Vallitalea guaymasensis: one gene and its partner. The protein of the gene in region 1 interacts with the protein of each later gene in a pairwise test. Links are inferred from orthologs where the notes say so. Each region holds a gene or a part of one and is shown in the gene's direction. Other genes may lie near its edges.

Region 1 (9,671 bases):
ATATTAAAAGTTGCAAGAACAATAGCGGATCTAGACGGTGAAAATGACATAGAAGAAAAACATCTAGCAGAAGCAATTCAGTATAGATCTCTTGACCGTAACTACTTTGATTAATAAATAGTAACTTGATATTATTCCATAAACTGTTTATAATGTTAACTTAGGGAAATTAATAGAATGATTTGAGGAGGAAGACAATTGTCTGATATCTATTTGGAAGTTAATCTTCATAACCTTTATTATAACCTATCCAAAATAAAAGAACAATTAAGTAATGATACCATGATTATGGCAGTTGTAAAAGGTAATGCTTATGGACATGGAAGTGTAGAAATTGCAAAAGCATTAAGTGGTGATGTAAATTATTTTGGAGTAGGATTATTGGACGAAGGTGTTGAACTTAGAAAAAACGGTTTAGAACTACCTATTTTTCTAATGGGACCCACTGAAGAGTTTGATATAGTTTATGAGAATAATATTACTATGAGTATCTGTTCATTGAATCAATTAAGAAAACTGATTGATTGGACAGAAAACAATAAAAAAACGATTAAGTTTCACTTAAAAGTAGAAACTGGAATGAATAGATTTGGTATAGATTACGACCAATTGGAAGAAGTTAAGTCACTATGTGAAAAAGCTACTTGTGCCATACTAGAAGGGGTATATTCTCATTTTGCAACAACATATAAAAATAATAGGTCTTATGTATTAGGACAAAAAGAAAAGTTTGATAAATATATAACTTTCTTTAATCAGCATTACAATGGCTTGATTTATCATATATGTAATAGCGAAAATACAATAGACTATAAAGAAGCTCATTATAATATGGTAAGATTAGGTAATGCTTTATACGGTCCCTGTAATAGTAAGAAAAGAATAGGACTCAAAAAGATTGCTGATATTAGAGCCAAAATCATATATTCTAAAAGTATTAAAGCCGGAGAACATATAGGTTATGGCAATAGTTATAAATCAAAACAGGATAAAACTATAGGAATAGTTCCAATGGGATTTTATTGTGGAATGGGATTGATTAAGAAACCTATAGGTTCCAAATTCGGTTCAGTTATTATATATTATCTAAAAGAAATATATAGATATCTATTCAGGAATAAAACAGTAATATTCTATAAAGGAAAACCTTTAGAAATATTAGGGAGACCTAATATGCAATACACTATTGTTGATATTACAGGCTTAGATGACCCTGATGAGATTATGGTTGAGATAAAGATCTCGCCTATTTTTGTAAAAGAGAATATAAAAAGGACATACATTTCGGAGGTAAAGAGTTAATGAAATTTGTTACACACATAGATGAAAAAAAATTTACTTTATTTAATGAAAACCATCCTAACGGACATGCTCTACAATCTATAGAATGGGGAAACCTAAAGTGTATTGGAGAGTGGACTAAGGAATTAGTTGGTTTAGAAGATGGTAGTGGTGATTTGCAAGCATCAGCTATGCTCCTTAGAAGAAAATTACCTGGCTTATCAAGATATATTTTATATGCTCCAAGAGGATATGTTCTTGATTATGAAAATATTGACTTAGTTAAAGAATTCACAAAAGAATTAAAGCAATATGCTAAAAAAACAAAGGCGATCTTTGTGAAAATTGACCCATGTATAATATATAAGGAAAGAACTATAGATGGAGACATAAAAGAAGATGGTATAGACAACACTAAGCTCATAGAATCATTGAAAAATATGGGTTATGCACACAAGGGAACAAATCTTGATTTTGAGGGAATTCAGCCTAGATTTGTATTCAAGTTAGATGTTGATAAGGATAAAGATACATTATTCAAAAGTTTTCATCATAAAACAAGGTACAATATTAGACTTGCAGAAAAAAAGGGTATTGAAATATATGAAGGAAGTATAGACGACCTAGAAGAATTTGAAAGAATCATGCGAGTTACAGGCTCTAGAGACGGCTTTATTACGAGACCTTTAAAGTATTTTAAAGATATGTATAACACTATGGAAAAACAAGGTAAAATGAAGCTGTTCATGGCTAAATATAATGTTAAAAAAGCACTAGATAAAGCTATCAGTGACTTGGAGAAAGAAGAAAACTCAAAAAAACCAAACGAAGATAGGATTAATAAACTCCAAAGAGAAATTCCGGAGATGACAGAGTTGGCTAGTAAAAATCTAGATGGAATTATTGTTTCTGGAGCAATTGTGTTATTGAATGGGAAAAAAGCATGGTATCTGTATGGAGCAAGTGACAACTTATATAGAAATCTAATGCCTAATTATTTATTGCAATGGCATATGATAGCATATTCTATGGATTGTGGCTGCACATTATATGATTTTAGAGGTATTTCAGGTAATCTTGACCCAAATCATCACCTATATGGTTTATACAGGTTTAAAAAGGGATTTAATGGTGATTTTGTTGAGTATATAGGCGAGTTTGATTTGGTGGTTAGTAAATTTTATTATAATCTATGGGAATTTTGGGTGCCAAAAGTAAAAAGATTAATTAGAAAACTTAGGAAAAAATAACTAAAGGATGATGCGTATGGGGAGTGTTATGGAAAAGGAGCACTATTGGTTATGGTTGAACAACATAAAAGGTATTGGGCTTAAAAAAATAAAATATCTATTAAATTATTTTGATGAACCAAAGTATATTTGGGAAGCCACTGATGAACTCAGTGAAGTTAAAGGCTTAAGAGAAATTGATAGAAAAGCAATTATCCAGTCTAGAAATAAGGATAAGATAATAGAATATTATAACAGAATAAAAAAGAGTAACATCAATTTTTATTCTATTGATGATGATTTGTACCCAGATAACTTGAAAAATATTTATGATTATCCCTATGGTATTTATGTAAAAGGAGATATAAAAGATGATTCTCCCATCATAGCTGTAGTTGGTGCTAGAAGATGTACTGAATATGGTAGGGAAGTTGCAAAACTTTTTGGAAGAGAATTAGCAAAAATGGGAATTATAATTATAAGTGGGATGGCAAGAGGCATTGATACTGCTGCTCATATAGGTGCACTGGAAGGTGGTGGCAGAACTTACGCTGTTCTTGGATCAGGTGTTAACATATGTTATCCTAAGGAAAATTATAAATTAATGGATGACATTAGTCATAAAGGAGCTCTAATATCTGAATTTCCAGTTAATCAAATTCCAAAACCAGGTAATTTTCCTCTAAGAAATAGAATTATTAGTGGAATAAGTGATGGAGTACTAGTTATAGAAGCTGCAGGAAAAAGTGGTTCTCTAATAACAGCAGACCAAGCATTGGAACAAGGAAAAGATGTCTATAGTATCCCTGGCAGGATAACAGATAAGCTAAGTGAAGGTACTAATAATTTAATAAAAATGGGTGCTAAAATGGTAACCAATATCGATGATATTTTAGATGAAATTTCTGTGAGTTTCACCAAGGAAAAACAAAAAAATTCAGAAAATATTACTTTAGGACTTGCAGAAATTGAAAAAATAGTGTATTCTTGTTTAAGTTTAGAACCTTTATTTATTGACGATATACATATTAAGTCAAACATACCAATTGATGAACTTGGGTTGATATTAACAAAACTGGAACTTAAGGGCGTAATAAAACAACTGCCAAACAAATATTTTATTAGAAAATTGTAGTGGAGGGTAAAAATGGCAAAGAATTTAGTAATAGTTGAATCGCCTGCAAAAGCAAAGACTATAAAAAAATTTTTAGGTAGCAATTATAAAGTTGAAGCTTCAATGGGACATGTAAGAGATTTACCCAAAAGTCAGTTAGGGGTAGACGTAGAAAATGATTTTGAACCGAAATATATTACTATAAGAGGTAAAGGAGAACTCCTAAAACATCTTAGAAAAGAAGTAAAAAAGGCTAACAAAGTTTTTCTCGCTACTGACCCTGACCGCGAAGGTGAAGCAATATCATGGCATTTGTTATTTTCTCTGAATTTAGCAGACAAAAAATTCTACAGAATAACTTTTAATGAAATAACAAAAAATGCAGTTAAGAATTCGATAAAACAAGCTAGAGAAATTAACATGGATTTGGTTGATGCTCAACAGGCTAGAAGGATACTCGACAGAATAGTCGGATATAAGATTAGCCCGCTACTATGGAAAAAAATAAAAAAAGGACTCAGTGCAGGAAGGGTCCAATCAACAGCTCTAAAACTCATTTGTGATAGGGAAGAAGAAATTAACAGCTTCATACCGGAAGAATATTGGTCATTAGATGCCAAGTTGCAAGATAAGGATTCAAAAGACAAATTCACTGCTACATTCTATGGTAAGAGCAAAAAGATGAAAATATCTTCAAAAGAGCAGGTTGATGAAATAATTGAATACCTAAAGGATAAAGAATATATTGTAAGTGATGTTAAAGAAAGTGAAAGACTAAAAAAACCACTTCTACCGTTTATTACGAGTACTCTTCAACAAGAAGCTGCTAAGAAACTTAATTTTACAACTTCTAAATCAATGAGAATAGCTCAACAGTTATATGAAGGTATAGATGTAAAGGGAAAAGGTACTGTAGGACTTATTACTTATCTACGTACTGACTCAACTCGTATATCTGATGATGCAGATAAAGCTGTAAAAGAATACATTTCAAGTAGTTTTGGAGAAGAGTATGTAAATAATAATAAAATCTCGAGCAATAAAAAGAGTAATGTTCAAGATGCCCATGAAGCTATAAGACCGACTTATGTTGATATTTATCCCGATGATATAAAAGAATCACTATCAAGGGATCAATTGAGATTATATAAGTTGATTTACAACAGATTTGTTGCAAGTAGAATGAAACCCGCTAAATACGCTACAAAATCAATTAAAATTAATGGAGGAGATTACAGATTTAACGCTTCCGGTTCTGTTTTGATCTTCGATGGATTTTTAAAAGTATATAATATCTCAGATGATAAGGAAGACAACCAAAAAATTGGGAATATTAATAAAGATTCTAATTTAAATTTAATAGATTTGAGCAAAAAACAACATTTTACTCAACCGGCACCTAGATATACAGAAGCATCATTGGTAAAGACATTAGAAGAGAATGGTGTTGGTAGACCAAGTACCTATGCACCGACTATATCTACCATTCAAAAAAGAGGCTATGTTTCAAAAGAAAAGAAGAATATCTTTCCTACAGAGCTAGGAGAAATAGTTAACGAGATAATGGAAAAATATTTTGAAGATATAGTAAATGTTAAATTCACAGCAGCGCTTGAAAAAGAACTAGATGAAGTTGAGACTGGAAATATACAATGGAAAGAAGTACTTAGAAAATTTTATCCTAATTTTTACGAAACAATTGAATACGCTGAAGAAAAAATAGGCAAAATTGAAATAAAGGATGAAGTTTCTGATGTTCTATGTGATAAATGTGGTAGAAACATGGTAATCAAAATAGGTAGATACGGTAAGTTTTTAGCATGTCCTGGTTTTCCAGAATGCAGAAACGCAAAACCTTTATATGAAAAGGTTGAAGGTGTATCTTGCCCTAAATGTAGTGGCGAAGTCTTTATTAAAAAGACTAAAAAGGGCAGAAGATATTATGGGTGTGAAAATAACCCAGAATGTGATTTTATGACTTGGAATAGACCTACTAAGGAAATATGTCCAAAGTGTGGAACTATTATGGTTGAAAAGGGCAAATATCTAAAATGTAACAACGAAGAATGTAATTATAGCGTTCTCAAGGAAAAAGAAGAACAGGAATAATAATTTTGTTATTCATGAAAGATGTCAAAGTAATTAGAAATAAAATTCTAGGGCAGTTACTTTGGAGTTAAAAAAAGCTAGGTTATAGCGTCAATTTAAAATATATACTTGAATATTTAGAAGCTTCGTAATATAATAAACTATGCAACTTGGTTGATGCTTTTAGCTTAATAGCATAATAATTTAGGAGGGAAAAATTTAATGAGTGTACAACTACTGGATAAAACAAGAAAGATCAACAGATTATTACAAAGAACAGGTACACAAAGGGTAATATTTACCGACATATGTGAAGTGCTTAGTGATATTTTATATTCTAATGCATTAGTCATTAGTAAAAAGGGCAAATTACTAGGACTTCATAACAGGGAAGAGATTGGTATTATTGAAGAGTTGTTACAAGATAAACTAGGAGCATGTATTGATGAAAATTTAAACGAAAGACTATTAAATGTTTTATCAACAAAAGAAAATGTTAATCTTGAAACATTAGGGTTCTCTTCAAACGTAAACGCAAACAATTATATTGGAATTATTATTCCAATAGATATTGCGGGAGAAAGACTTGGAACTTTATTCCTATATAAGAATAATGCTTCCTATGACATTGAGGACATAATATTAAGTGAATATGGTGCTACTGTTGTAGGACTAGAAATCATGAGATCAATCAACGAAGAAAACACAGAAGAAATTAGAAAGACTACTATCGTTAAATCTGCAATTGGTACATTATCATTCTCAGAACAAGAAGCGATTACTCATATCTTTGAGGAATTGAATGGTAGTGAGGGCATATTGGTTGCAAGTAAAATAGCTGATAGAGTTGGAATAACTAGATCTGTAATTGTTAATGCACTTAGAAAATTCGAGAGTGCAGGAGTTATTGAATCTCGTTCATTAGGTATGAAAGGAACTTATATTAAGGTTCTTAATGACGTATTGATTGAAGAACTCAGGAAACTATAAGATTTTATAATAAGGAGGGGAAGCTCGATAAGAGCTTTCCCTTTTTTGATTACAAAAAAAACTATTACTGTAAATTCTAGGGAGATTTTTCAAAAATTGTTAAGTATATATTGTATATTATGACATAAACTGATACAATATATAGGATAAAAGTATTTTTTTGGAAGAGATAATTGAGTATTAAATAACTTAAATTAATTATTAAGTCTTATTTATTAGATTAGTGTAAATTAAGTCTAATTGCTCATTACAAAAGCCTTGCAATTTTCGACATATAAATTATAATTAATATTAATGGATAAAAAAGGCAGGTGGAATTATGATCAGTAATAATATGTACAATGGAATTAATATTCTAGGCAAATCTTTAGATGCAAGTTTAATGAGGCATAATGTAATTTCAGAAAATATTGCTAATGAAGATACACCAGGTTATAAAAGGAAAGATGTTAAATTTGAAGGATTATTACAAGAAGCATTACTATCTAATAATAAATTGTCAGATATAGATACTAATGCATTAACACCACAGGTAGTTGTCGATAAAGCAAATCTAAGTTATAGATTAGATGGTAATAATGTAAACATTGACACAGAAATGACAGAACTTACAAAAAATCAGATTAAATTCAACGTTTTAGTTGACCAAGTATCTAATAATTTTAGTAGAATTAAAACAGTTTTAAGTCGTTAATTAGAAATAAGAGGTAATATGTTATATAAACATTAATTATGATTGGAGGTAAATGTAAATGTCTTTTTTTAATTCAATGAATGTTAGTGCAACCGGCTTGACTGCCCAAAGACTAAGGATGGACATTATTTCACAAAATCTTGCTAATGTAAATACCACTAAAACAAAAGATGGTGGACCATATAAAAGAAAAGTTTTACTTTTTGAAGAACAAAAAAGCAACAATTTCGGTTCGATGCTTAATGATTCTATTGATAATTATAAGGCTTCAGGAGTTAAGGTATCCAAGATTATCGAAGATACAAAACCATTAAAAAGAGTATATGATCCTAGTCATCCAGAAGCTGGCGATGATGGATATGTATTAATGCCTAATGTTAATACAATAGAAGAAATGGTAAATATGATTTCAGCCAATCGTTCTTATGAGGCTAATGTTACTGCGATGAATGCGACAAAATCAATGGCAATGAAATCTTTAGAAATTGGCAAATAAGAGATTAACATAATTGAGATGATTGGAGAGATGCAAAATGGGAATTCAGATTGGGGATATTAGCAGCATAAATAATCTTATATCCAGCGGAAATAAGTCAAAAAAAGAATCTGGACAATTATTTGAGGATATCTACAAAGCAGCAATTGGGTTAATAGATGATACTAATCAGTTGCAAAAAAAATCCGAACAAGTAACTACAGATTTTGCTGCAGGAAAAACTGATAATTTTGTTGATGTTCTAATCGCATCAGAAAAAGCTTCAGTAGCATTACAATACACAGTAAAATTAAGAGATAAATTACTTGATGCATATAATGAAATAATGCGTATGCAAGTCTAAATAATATTTAGATGTCAAACCTAAACTAAGTTAGAAAATGGATGTGTGATTTATGTTAAAGGGGTGTACATATGCCTGGTTTTATAAGTAAAATTTCAGACCAAATAACCGGGTTCTGGAACAAATTTGACAAAAAACAGAAGTTGCAAATAATTGCAGCTGTGGTAGTTACGGTTATTGCATTGAGTATATTGACAATAGCACTTAATAAAACTAAAATGGTTCCCTTTGTTTCAGGATTGGAACCAAAAACTACTAACCAAGTTAAAACTTTATTACAAGAACAAGGGATCAAATATGAAGTTCGAGACAATGCTTCTTCGGTGTATGTTGACAAAAAGAGAAAGCAAGATGCTCAAATGGCATTAGATAGCATGGGTATCATATCAAATACTGGTATGACATACAAAGAGGCTTTTAATTCTAGTCTTAGTACTACTGAAGCAGAAAAAAGAGCAAAACACAAATTAGCATTTGAAAATGAACTAGGAGATAAAATATCAGTTATTGAGGATGTTGAGTCAGCCGTAGTTAAATTAGTTACACCAGATCAAGATAGAACAATATTTGATGATGTCAAGGAGGCTAAAGCATCTGCTATACTTACTACATCACATGAACTAACAGATGATCAAGTAGTTGGTATTGCTAACTTTTTAGCATCTTCTGTAGAGAACTTAGATCTTAAAAATGTAAGAATACTTAATAATTCTGGTAAAATGTTGTACTATGGTGAAGATATTGATGATAACGGATCAAGTTTAAACAAGAAAATCAATTATGAAGTAACAATGGAAAATAAAATAGAAAAAGATGTTTTATCTATATTATTAGGAGAATTTGATGATGCTGTAGTAACAGCAGATTTGATTATTGATTTTGATGCTCAGTCTTCTATAAAAGAAGAATATACTACTCCAGAAGGTCAATCAAAGGGAATACCTTCATCTGAGTATCATTATGAATCAGAAGGTTCAAATCAGACACCATCTGGTGTTCCAGGAACTGATTCTAATAATGGAACTACTGATTACCTTGTACCAAACAACAGTAATTCTGATAGCAGTACCAAAATAGATAAAGTAGATTATGATGTAAGTAAAACTGTTACAAATGAAACAAAACATATTGGAAATATAAAATATAATGAATCATCTGTATCAATATCAGCTAAAAAATATAAGATATATGATCAAGCACTTCTAAAAAAACAGGGTGTTTTAGATAACATATCATGGGAAGAATACAAGGCGCAGAATAGTGAATCTAAGAAAATAGCTATTGATGATGACCTTATATCACTTGTCAAGAATGCTGCTAATGGTTCAAAGGTTGAGATAATAGGTTATGAGGTTCCTTCATTCATTCCTATTTCAGTTAAGAAAAAACCTATTACAGATTATATCTTTATAGCTATTATCGTAATTATGATAGCG
Region 2 (9,604 bases), 4.0 Mb from region 1 along the record:
AACTAATTCCAATTTCCTTTTTAAAGGTTCTGGATAAATAACTGCTGTTAGCATTAACATGATCTGCAACATCAGTCAAAGTAAAGTTGGTACAAAGATTATCATTAATATATTTAATCACTTCTTTGGTTAAGGGAGAGTAATTATTCTTATTGGAAGATAGACTATTCTTTATCTGAGTCATGAAATCAAGTATCATTATAGCATTAAGATTAAGTAAAGATTCTTCATCACGTAGAGATTCTACTTTATTAATATACAGGTCACTAAGGAAATACGCATAATTTTCTTCTAAGCCAGTTTCAATAGCCATTCTAGTTATAAGTGCACAACTGCATATCATATTGTTCTTCAAAGACCTTATTGAGTTGTTTTCACATAATACTGAAGAAGGATAATTACTATACTCATATCCAACTTTTTCTAACTCGTCTATATTACCAGTAATAATTGCTTGGTAAAGTCGTTTTTCCAATTCATAAGGGTAATGGGAATGGTTGATAGAATCATTTTTTGATTCTTGGTATAAATATTCCTCTTTCTTGGACATATCGGTTATTTTGAGTGAGTTGAAAATCTGACTGAAATCCATATTGCCTATAAACACAAAATCCCTCCCAAAAGTAAAATATACGAAAAAAATAGTAAATAAAATGATATACAGTGGATAGATAAATCTTTACAATATAATCAATAACATTAATACAATTATATCAGATTGAGAGGTAAATAAGTAGATAAAATTAAGGAGGAGATAGTATGCAGGAAAAGATTAATAAGCTTCTATCAGAGTTGACATTAGAAGAGAAAGCTTCTTTATGTTCAGGTAAGGATTTTTGGACTACCGAGCCAATTGAAAGGTTAGATATTCCTTCAATCATGGTTACTGATGGACCTCATGGATTAAGAAAACAAGCTGGTGATTCAGACCATCTTGGAGTTAATACCTCAGTACCATCAACTTGTTTTCCTTCTGGTGTAGGATTAGCATCATCATGGGATAGAGATTTAGTAGAAAAAGTCGGGGTAGCATTAGGTGAAGAAACACAAACAGAAAATGTATCAGTCCTATTAGGCCCAGCAGTAAATATTAAGCGGTCACCTCTATGTGGGAGAAATTTTGAATATTTTTCAGAAGACCCATATTTATCAACTCAAATAGCTAAACATCATATATTAGGTGTTCAGAGTCAAGGAGTAGGAACATCTATAAAACACTTTGCTGCCAACAATCAAGAATACAAGAGAATGAGCGTTGATACTTTAGTTGATGAAAGAACCTTAAGAGAAATATATCTTGCTAGTTTTGAAACTGCCATCAAAGAAGCAAAACCATGGACTGTCATGTGTGCCTATAATAAATTAAATGGAACTTATTGTGCTGACAACTACAAACTGTTGACGGAAGTTCTTAGAGATGACTGGGGTTATGAAGGTTTGGTAATCTCAGACTGGGGAGCAGAAGATGATAGAGTAGAAGGAATCAAAGCTGGTATGGACCTAGAAATGCCAGGTAATGGAGGACTCAATGATAAAAAAATCGTTGAAGCAGTCAAAAAGGGTATTCTAGATGAAAAAGACCTAGATAAAGTTGTAAGAAGAATATTGGAACTAGTTTTTAAAGGAATAGAGAATGCAAGGGATATGAATTATGACAAAAAAGAACATGATTCATTAGCTAGGAAAGTTGCATCAGAATGTATGGTACTTCTTAAAAATAATGATAAAGTACTTCCATTGGATAAAGATAAAAAAGTTGCTGTAGTTGGTGAACTAGCAAATAACCCAAGATATCAAGGTGGTGGAAGTTCACATATAAACCCTACGTTTTTACACAATGCATTAGAAGAAATGGAGAAGCTTGGTACAGTTAATTTTGCAAAAGGATATGATGCTAATGTTGACGATCCTAGCCAGAAATTAGAAAATGAAGCAATAAGCTTAGCAAAAGAAAGTGAAGTGGTTATAGTATTTGCAGGTCTTCCGGATAGATATGAATCAGAAGGATACGATAGAAAACATATGCAAATGCCTGAAAACCAAGTTCATCTAATTGAAGAACTAAGTAAAGCTAATGAGAATATAGTAGTAGTATTGTTTAATGGTTCTCCTATAGAAATGTCTTGGATAAATAGTGTAAAAGCAGTATTAGAAGGATATCTAGGAGGGCAAGCAGGGGGAGGAGCTGTCGCTGATATTTTATATGGCAAGGTTAACCCTTCAGGCAAATTAGCTGAAACATTCCCAATTAGGTTGAATCATAATCCATCATCATTGAATTATCCAGGAAAAGAGAACAAAGTCTCCTATAACGAAGGATTATTTGTAGGATACAGATATTATGATGCCAAAGATATGGATACTCTATTTCCATTTGGACATGGACTTAGTTATACTATTTTTGAATATATTGATATTGAAATGAACAAAGATGAAATAGAAGACTCAGAAAATGTGGAAGTTACTGTAACAGTTAAAAATACTGGGGATACAGCTGGAAAAGAAGTTGTTCAATTATATGTAAGAGATATTGAATCATCAGTTATAAGACCAGTAAAAGAGTTAAAGGATTTTGCTAAGGTAGAACTAGTACCAGGTGAAGAAAAGAAAGTGAAATTCATATTGAATAAACGTTCTTTTGCTTACTATAACGTAGACATTAAAGACTGGCATGTGGAAACAGGTGAATTCCAAATATTAGCAGGTTCTTCAGTAGTCAATCTACCTCTTAAAGCAAATATTAGAGTCAATTCAACTAGAAAAATTAAAAAGTTATTTAATAGAAATTCAACATTCGTAGAAATAGCAGGTCATCCTGTAGGTGCAATGATAGTAAAACAGATTACTGAGAATATGAAACAAATGTTCAATGATTCAGATATATTTAATGAAAATGCATTGGAGGAGATGGCGGCAACTAATACTCTCAGATCACTTATAACATTTGGTGCCATGAACGAAGAAGAATTACAGAATCTAATCAATCAATTGAATGCCTAGTATTAATATGAAATGCAGGTCGGTCATTAGGATCGGCCTGTTTTTTTGTTTGAAATAATAGTCAATAACAAGTATAATCATATTATATAAAAACAAGATTTTAGTTAGAAGAAACTCATTTTAATACATATACAAATATAATAAATATTTATTCTTATAGGAGGTATTTATGAAACAAGCAAAAGTTGTAATAAGTACAAGCTTAGACCCATGGAAGAATTTATCTATTGAAGAATATTTGGTTAGGAATCTTGAGGAAGATCAATGTGTTTTATATTTATGGAAAAATGATAAGACTGTAGTTGTAGGTAAAAACCAAAACCCATGGAGGGAATGTAATATATCGCTTTTGGAAGACGAAGGAGTCAAATTATCAAGAAGGATAACTGGCGGAGGAGCCGTTTATCATGGACTTGGAAATCTTAATTTTTCATTTGTGATAAATAAATCTGATTATGACTTGGAAAGACAGCTAAAAGTAATATTGAATATGTGTGAAAAGTTAGGTATCCATGGTAAGCTTACTGGGCGCAATGATTTAACTGTAGATGATAAGAAATTTTCTGGTAATGCATTTTATCATGGCAAGAAGGTTTCGTTGCATCATGGTACTCTACTTATTAATGAAAACATGAGTAATCTAGCAAGATATCTAAATGTTTCTAAAGAAAAAATAAGTTCAAAAGGTGTAAAATCAGTTAAGTCAAGAGTTACCAATTTAGCAAGTTTCTATGAAGGTCTAAGTACTGAGATTGTTAGTGATATGTGTATAAAGAGTTTCGCAGATGAATATGCACATGGAAGTGATGGAATAATTATTGAGAAAGATCCTGAGTGGTTCAATAATGAAGATATCAATGGATTATATGAAAAGAATGCTTCATGGGATTGGAGATATGGCAAAGCAGCCAAATTCCAAGTGCTATTGGAAACCAGATTTAATTGGGGAGAAATACAGATTCATATAAATACTAAAAATGCTATAATAGATGAAGTAGCCATATATTCAGACTGCTTAGATCAAGATTTTATTGGGTTGTTACCTGATATGTTTATACAAGAGAAATATAATTCATCAATCATAGCACATAAGTTAAGAAATAATAAGTTATCCCAAGGAAGACAAAAAATGTTGGAAGATATTGCTGATTGGATAGAAAACAAGAAGTTTTAGTAATAAATAAGAAGTATAAGGATGATATCGTATGGTAGAAAAATATTTGACTATATTTGAAGATAATGAAGCTGAATTAGTGGAGAAAAAATCTCGATTCATAGCTACAATAAAACATGTAGAAACAGAAGAAGAAATAAAAGATTTTTTAGAGGGAATACGTAAAAAATATTGGAATGCAACTCATAATGTATTTGCTTACACCATAGGACTTAAACAACCGTTAGAACGATGTAGTGATGATGGGGAGCCTAGTGGTACTGCTGGTATGCCTATTCTAGAAGTAATAAGAGGTAGCAAATTACATAATGTAATAGTTGTTGTAACTAGATATTTTGGAGGGACTTTACTTGGTACAGGTGGGCTTGTAAGAGCTTATGGAGGTTGTGCTAAGTTGGGAATAGAATCATCCAATGTAGAAGAGAATATATTATATTATTTAATTGATGTTAAAGTAGATTATACTTTATCAGGTAAAGTACAATATGAAATATTACAGAATGATTATATCATTAATGATACTGGGTATCTTGATCAAGTATGTTATTCAGTATTAGTTGAATATAACAAGAAAGAATCATTCTTGAATAAGATGGTTGATATAACTAGTGGAGCAGCTGATATTGTTAATAAAGGAATACATTACGGAACAGGTACTAATGATAAAATTAGATTAAGAAAAGTAGATCTGCCAGAAAAATAGACCATATTAAACATTTGAGATGTTAATATATAGTGGTTCATAATTCTAAAAGGATTATCAATTGAGATATAGAATATATCTAATAAGGTGTAATTTTTTTTATACTCTATAATAATTAATTTTAACAAAAGGAGGAAATAGAATGACAAAAAAACTAGAAATCTATAAATGTCCACATTGTGGAAACATTGTTGAGGTTTTTGTAGGAAATGGCGCGCCAATAGTATGTTGTGGTGAAAAAATGCAATTATTAGAAGAACAGACAGCTGATACTTCTAAAGAGAAACATGTACCATTTATTGAAGAGATAGAGAACGGTTATAAAGTTAGAATTGGAGAAAATCAAGCTCATCCAATGACTGAAAAACATCATATAATGTGGATAGAATTAGTTGCAGACTCTCATATATATAGAAAAGAATTAACTCCTGATGACGAACCAGAAGCCACATTCATAGTACCAAAAACAGATAATGTTTTTGCAAGAGAATATTGTAATATCCATGGATTATGGAGAAAAAATTAAGATATAGATAAACAAATTGAATACGGAGGAATTGTAATGAAATCATTAAAGGGAACAAGAACAGCTGAGAATCTTTTAAAAGCTTTTGCTGGCGAATCACAAGCAAGAAACAGATATACTTTCTATGCATCAATTGCTAAAAAAGAAGGATATGTACAAATATCCAATATATTTTATGAAACAGCAGACAATGAGAAAGAACATGCAAAGAGATTTTTTAAGTTTCTGAAACAAGATTATAAACATGAAGCAATTGAAATAACTGCAGGTTTTCCTATTACTCTTGGAGATACAAAAGATAATCTGTTAGCTGCTGCCAATGGAGAAAATGAAGAATGGTCTGATTTATACCCAGCATTTGCAGAAGTAGCAAGAGAAGAAGGATTTGAAAATATTGCAGTTGTATTTGAGAAGATTGGTTCTGTAGAGAAGCATCATGAAGAAAGATATAGAAAATTATTAAGTAATATTGGAGACGGCAGTGTTTTCAAAAAAGAAGAAAAAACTTTATGGAAATGCGATAATTGTGGCTATATACACGAAGGAGATAGCGCACCTCAGGTATGTCCAGCATGTGCACATCCACAATCATATTTTGAACTTTTATGTGATAATTTTTAATAGTGATAAATAGAGCATACTAGTATTATTATGAGCTGTTCATATATATCACAAAAGTATTCTAATGGATATTTTTGTATAAATTATGGCAGCTCTTTTTAGTGTTTTAAAAGAGAATCCAAACATTTACCATCAATATTTTTCATAGGTATATTCATTATCTTAGCTATGGTTGGCGCTACATCAACTAGTGTAGCTTGTGGTATATATGTGTTATTGATGTTATTACCTTTGGCAAAAAGAAGTGTTCTCATATTAGGATGAGTAGGTAAAAATCCATGGTCAGCTATATGGGGTCTTGATAATTTGGTTCTAGGGATTATTAATTGATTGCATATGTGATTATTGAAGACATAGCCATCCTTAGCTTCTAGAACAAACTGAAAACTATTATCTAGGTGGAATAATCTATTAGTTTCTTCACTTGTATATACTTTCTTTATTCCACTTTCTGGATTAGATTGTAATTCTAATAATTGAGCATAAACCTTTTTGTATAATTGTTTATCTCCTTCATTTTTGATACATATCTGTGCAGAACCACCACATGCGTTACAGAATGCTTTCCAAGATATGATTCTATTTCTATCATTTGTTATTATCAGTTTGTTTTCTTTGAAAAAAGAATTCATACATATATAATATTTGTAATTATTCATACCATGATCACCTAATATTATGAAGTCTGTTTGATCATATATATTAGCCTTTTTAGTAGAGTTAATAAGTCCTTCTATACGAGAATCCATAGTATTTAATATACATTGGATTTTAGTTGCGCTAGTACCAAGTCTATGCATAGTGTAATCCAACTGAGTGAAATGAATGAATAATAGATTTGGCTGTTTTTTTAAGATCAGATAGTTGGAAATATCATCAGCTATGTTATCCAAGGTGGGTTGAGCTGAACAACTTAATTTTGCATTTTTTAATGCAGGAATAATAAGATTTCTACTACTGTTTTTTATATAATTACTTATAAAACAACCTGGTTCTATAGGCCATAATTCGGGCATGTTATATGTTATTGTAGCACCAGCCATTACTGGCCATAATATAGAAGCACATGTATATCCCTGTTTCTTTGCATAGTCAAATATAGTTGGAACTTTTATGGATTTTTCATACCAATACCATTCTGGTTTCTTATATCTCTCTGGCTGACATTTTTTATTGGATACAATACCATGTTTATTGGGATATGTACCGGTTATTATGGAAGTGTGGCAGGGATATGTTAAGCTAGGATATATACTATACATATTTCTTACATAAGAGCCTTCTGAGATGTATGATTTAAAAGTAGGCAAGTCTTTTATATAATTAAAATCGAGAGCATTTAATGCATCGATACTAATGACTATGATATGCTTATTATATTTGTTCATTGTATTGCTCCTGTTTTGTTATTATATTATACAACTATGCTCATATTTGTAAATTTGTGTTAATTATAGTTATAAATAGTATATCCATATATGGTAATCTTTATAGATGGTATAAATAGTTCTTGACAATGGTATGTATATCATTATATAATTTTATAAGAAATTTGTTTAAGAAAGGAAGGTTGTTTTATGATAATTAAATTACATATCACATCAAATAAAACAGTAAATACCCAATTACAATCTAAGAAATATAAAACAACCTGTGTTAGTGATAAATAATAGTTAAATATTATAAGTGAATCTTATATAATTATAGTTAGCTAGTCACAGGTATATATAACTGTGGCTATTATTATGCCTTATTATGAGAAAGGTATAATAACTTGTATGTAATATTGATTTGTCAATGAGTAAATCTATAATATTACGACTATAATTATGCATACCTTGTATAGATATATAGCCATGGAACGTAAGTTACGTTAACATGGCTTTTTTATATTGTAGAAAAGGTGAATTATTGAAAAGTGGATTTATTTGTAATGCTTCTATTAAAAAATTAATACAGACAAAAGGAGAACTAGGATTATGCAGAGGTTAATGAAATTAATAGAACCATATCGAGGATTAAAAAGAGAAATATATATTATATTTATCGCAAAAACTGTCAATGCAATGGGAGCGTTTGTCTTTCCATTTCTAACATTATTATTAAACAATAAAATAGGTTTATCAGAAAGTGAAACAGGAACTTTTATAGCCATTAGCGGGTTGTTATTTATACCCTCAAGTTTAATTGGAGGAAAGCTATCGGATATCATAGGGAGAAAGAAGCTTATAGTTATTTTTGAGACATTAGGCATATTATGCTATGGTGCTTGTTGCTTTATACAGCCTACCATGTTAATGGCTTATTTGCTATTATTATCCGGAATATTATTTGGTATAGCTGGACCAGCTCATGATGCAATGACTGCTGATTTAACTACTCCGGAAGAGAGAGAAGGGGCATATTCACTTAACTATTTAGGGTTTAACTTTGGCTATGCTATAGCTATGCTATTTGCAGGAACTTTATTTGAATATAATCTAAAACTGTTTTTTCTATTAGATGTTGTAACTGGTTTAATTGGAATAACACTTATAGGATTATTTGTTAGTGAGACTCTACATAATAGTAGTAAAGAGATATCACAAGATCGTGAATTAGAAAAGAAAGAAGAAGGATCTATACTGGACGTATTATTCTCTAGACCAATATTAATCGCATTTGCATTAGCACTTTTTGGTTATAGATTCGTATATTCTCAATGGTCCTTCATGTTGCCATTACATGCAAAAGATAATTTTCCCGCTGATGGAGCAGCTTTGTATGGTGCTTTAGGGACTTTTAACGCAATTATTGTTGTTGTATTAACACCTGTGCTGACTTCATTATTTAGTAAAAAAACTAATGTAAAAAGAGTATTCTATGCAGGTATATTATTTACTATAGGATTTGGTATGTTAGGGTTTATTTCAACGAGAGTAGCATTCTTCACTTCAGTGTTTATATTTACTCTAGGAGAAATACTTGAAGCTATAAGTGTAATGCCGTTTATTATGAATCATACTCCTGCTACTCATAGAGGAAGGATGAGTTCAGTTTTACCTATAACTATGGGATTAGGTTTTACAGTAGGACCACTAATAATGGGACATGTTCTTGAAGCAACGAGTTTTTCTATTGCTTGGAAGATATGTGCTTTGATTGTAGGTGTATCCACATTGTGGATGATAAGAATAAACAAGAATGAGATTAAAAGCAGAGTAGATGAAGAAGAAGCTGTTGTTGCTAATTGATTATAGAATTGATAGATATATAAATAAAAAGTGCAAAGGATGAATAAGGTATTCTTTGCATTTTTTGTCGAGGCATTGTTAACCTCTATACCTTTGTAGTTGACAATAGGGGTTAACAAATGTATAATACAATTAATCAAATTAACGAGGAGATAAAATTATGAAATTACAACTTAGAGAAATGATTATGATTGGTATTTTTGCAGCGTTAATGGTAGTTGGAGCTAAGTTAAGTATACCTACACCTTTTGGTGTGCCTTTAACATTTCAACTGTTTTTCAGTATTTATGCAGGGCTTTTATTAGGAGCTAAAGCAGGTTTTTTATCTCAATTAATATACATACTCT

What was found.
Region 2: the proteins of topA (region 1) and HYG85_RS05045 interact in binary tests that used the Escherichia coli proteins (3 or more experiments, as listed by UniProt). The link is inferred for Vallitalea guaymasensis from one-to-one orthologs.

What each region holds. Positions count from the first base shown.
Region 1 is NZ_CP058561.1:5,097,229-5,106,899, forward strand. Bases 3,307-6,195 are described here. They hold topA (type I DNA topoisomerase), read left to right. Parts: upstream 3,307-3,657; coding sequence 3,658-5,733; downstream 5,734-6,195. Other genes in these bases: dprA (DNA-processing protein DprA), read left to right, coding at 3,307-3,645; codY (GTP-sensing pleiotropic transcriptional regulator CodY), read left to right, coding at 5,935-6,195. Outside these bases: HYG85_RS21965 (YifB family Mg chelatase-like AAA ATPase), read left to right, coding at 1-114; alr (alanine racemase), read left to right, coding at 199-1,302; HYG85_RS21975 (lipid II:glycine glycyltransferase FemX), read left to right, coding at 1,302-2,531; more of dprA, read left to right, coding at 2,548-3,306; more of codY, read left to right, coding at 6,196-6,702; flagellar basal body rod protein FlgB, read left to right, coding at 7,022-7,396; flagellar basal body rod protein FlgC, read left to right, coding at 7,455-7,892; flagellar hook-basal body complex protein FliE, read left to right, coding at 7,930-8,235; flagellar basal-body MS-ring/collar protein FliF, read left to right, coding at 8,307-9,671. UniProt on the Escherichia coli protein: Releases the supercoiling and torsional tension of DNA, which is introduced during the DNA replication and transcription, by transiently cleaving and rejoining one strand of the DNA duplex.
Region 2 is NZ_CP058561.1:1,097,932-1,107,535, reverse strand. Bases 3,220-6,041 are described here. They hold HYG85_RS05045 (YigZ family protein), read left to right. Parts: upstream 3,220-4,205; coding sequence 4,206-4,877; downstream 4,878-6,041. Other genes in these bases: rbr (rubrerythrin), read left to right, coding at 5,434-6,024; HYG85_RS05040 (desulfoferrodoxin), read left to right, coding at 5,020-5,403; HYG85_RS05050 (lipoate--protein ligase), read left to right, coding at 3,220-4,174. Outside these bases: HYG85_RS05060 (helix-turn-helix domain-containing protein), read right to left, coding at 1-607; HYG85_RS05055 (glycoside hydrolase family 3 C-terminal domain-containing protein), read left to right, coding at 760-3,000; more of HYG85_RS05050, read left to right, coding at 3,170-3,219; HYG85_RS05030 (alkaline phosphatase family protein), read right to left, coding at 6,123-7,412; HYG85_RS05025 (MFS transporter), read left to right, coding at 8,004-9,257; HYG85_RS05020 (biotin transporter BioY), read left to right, coding at 9,418-9,604.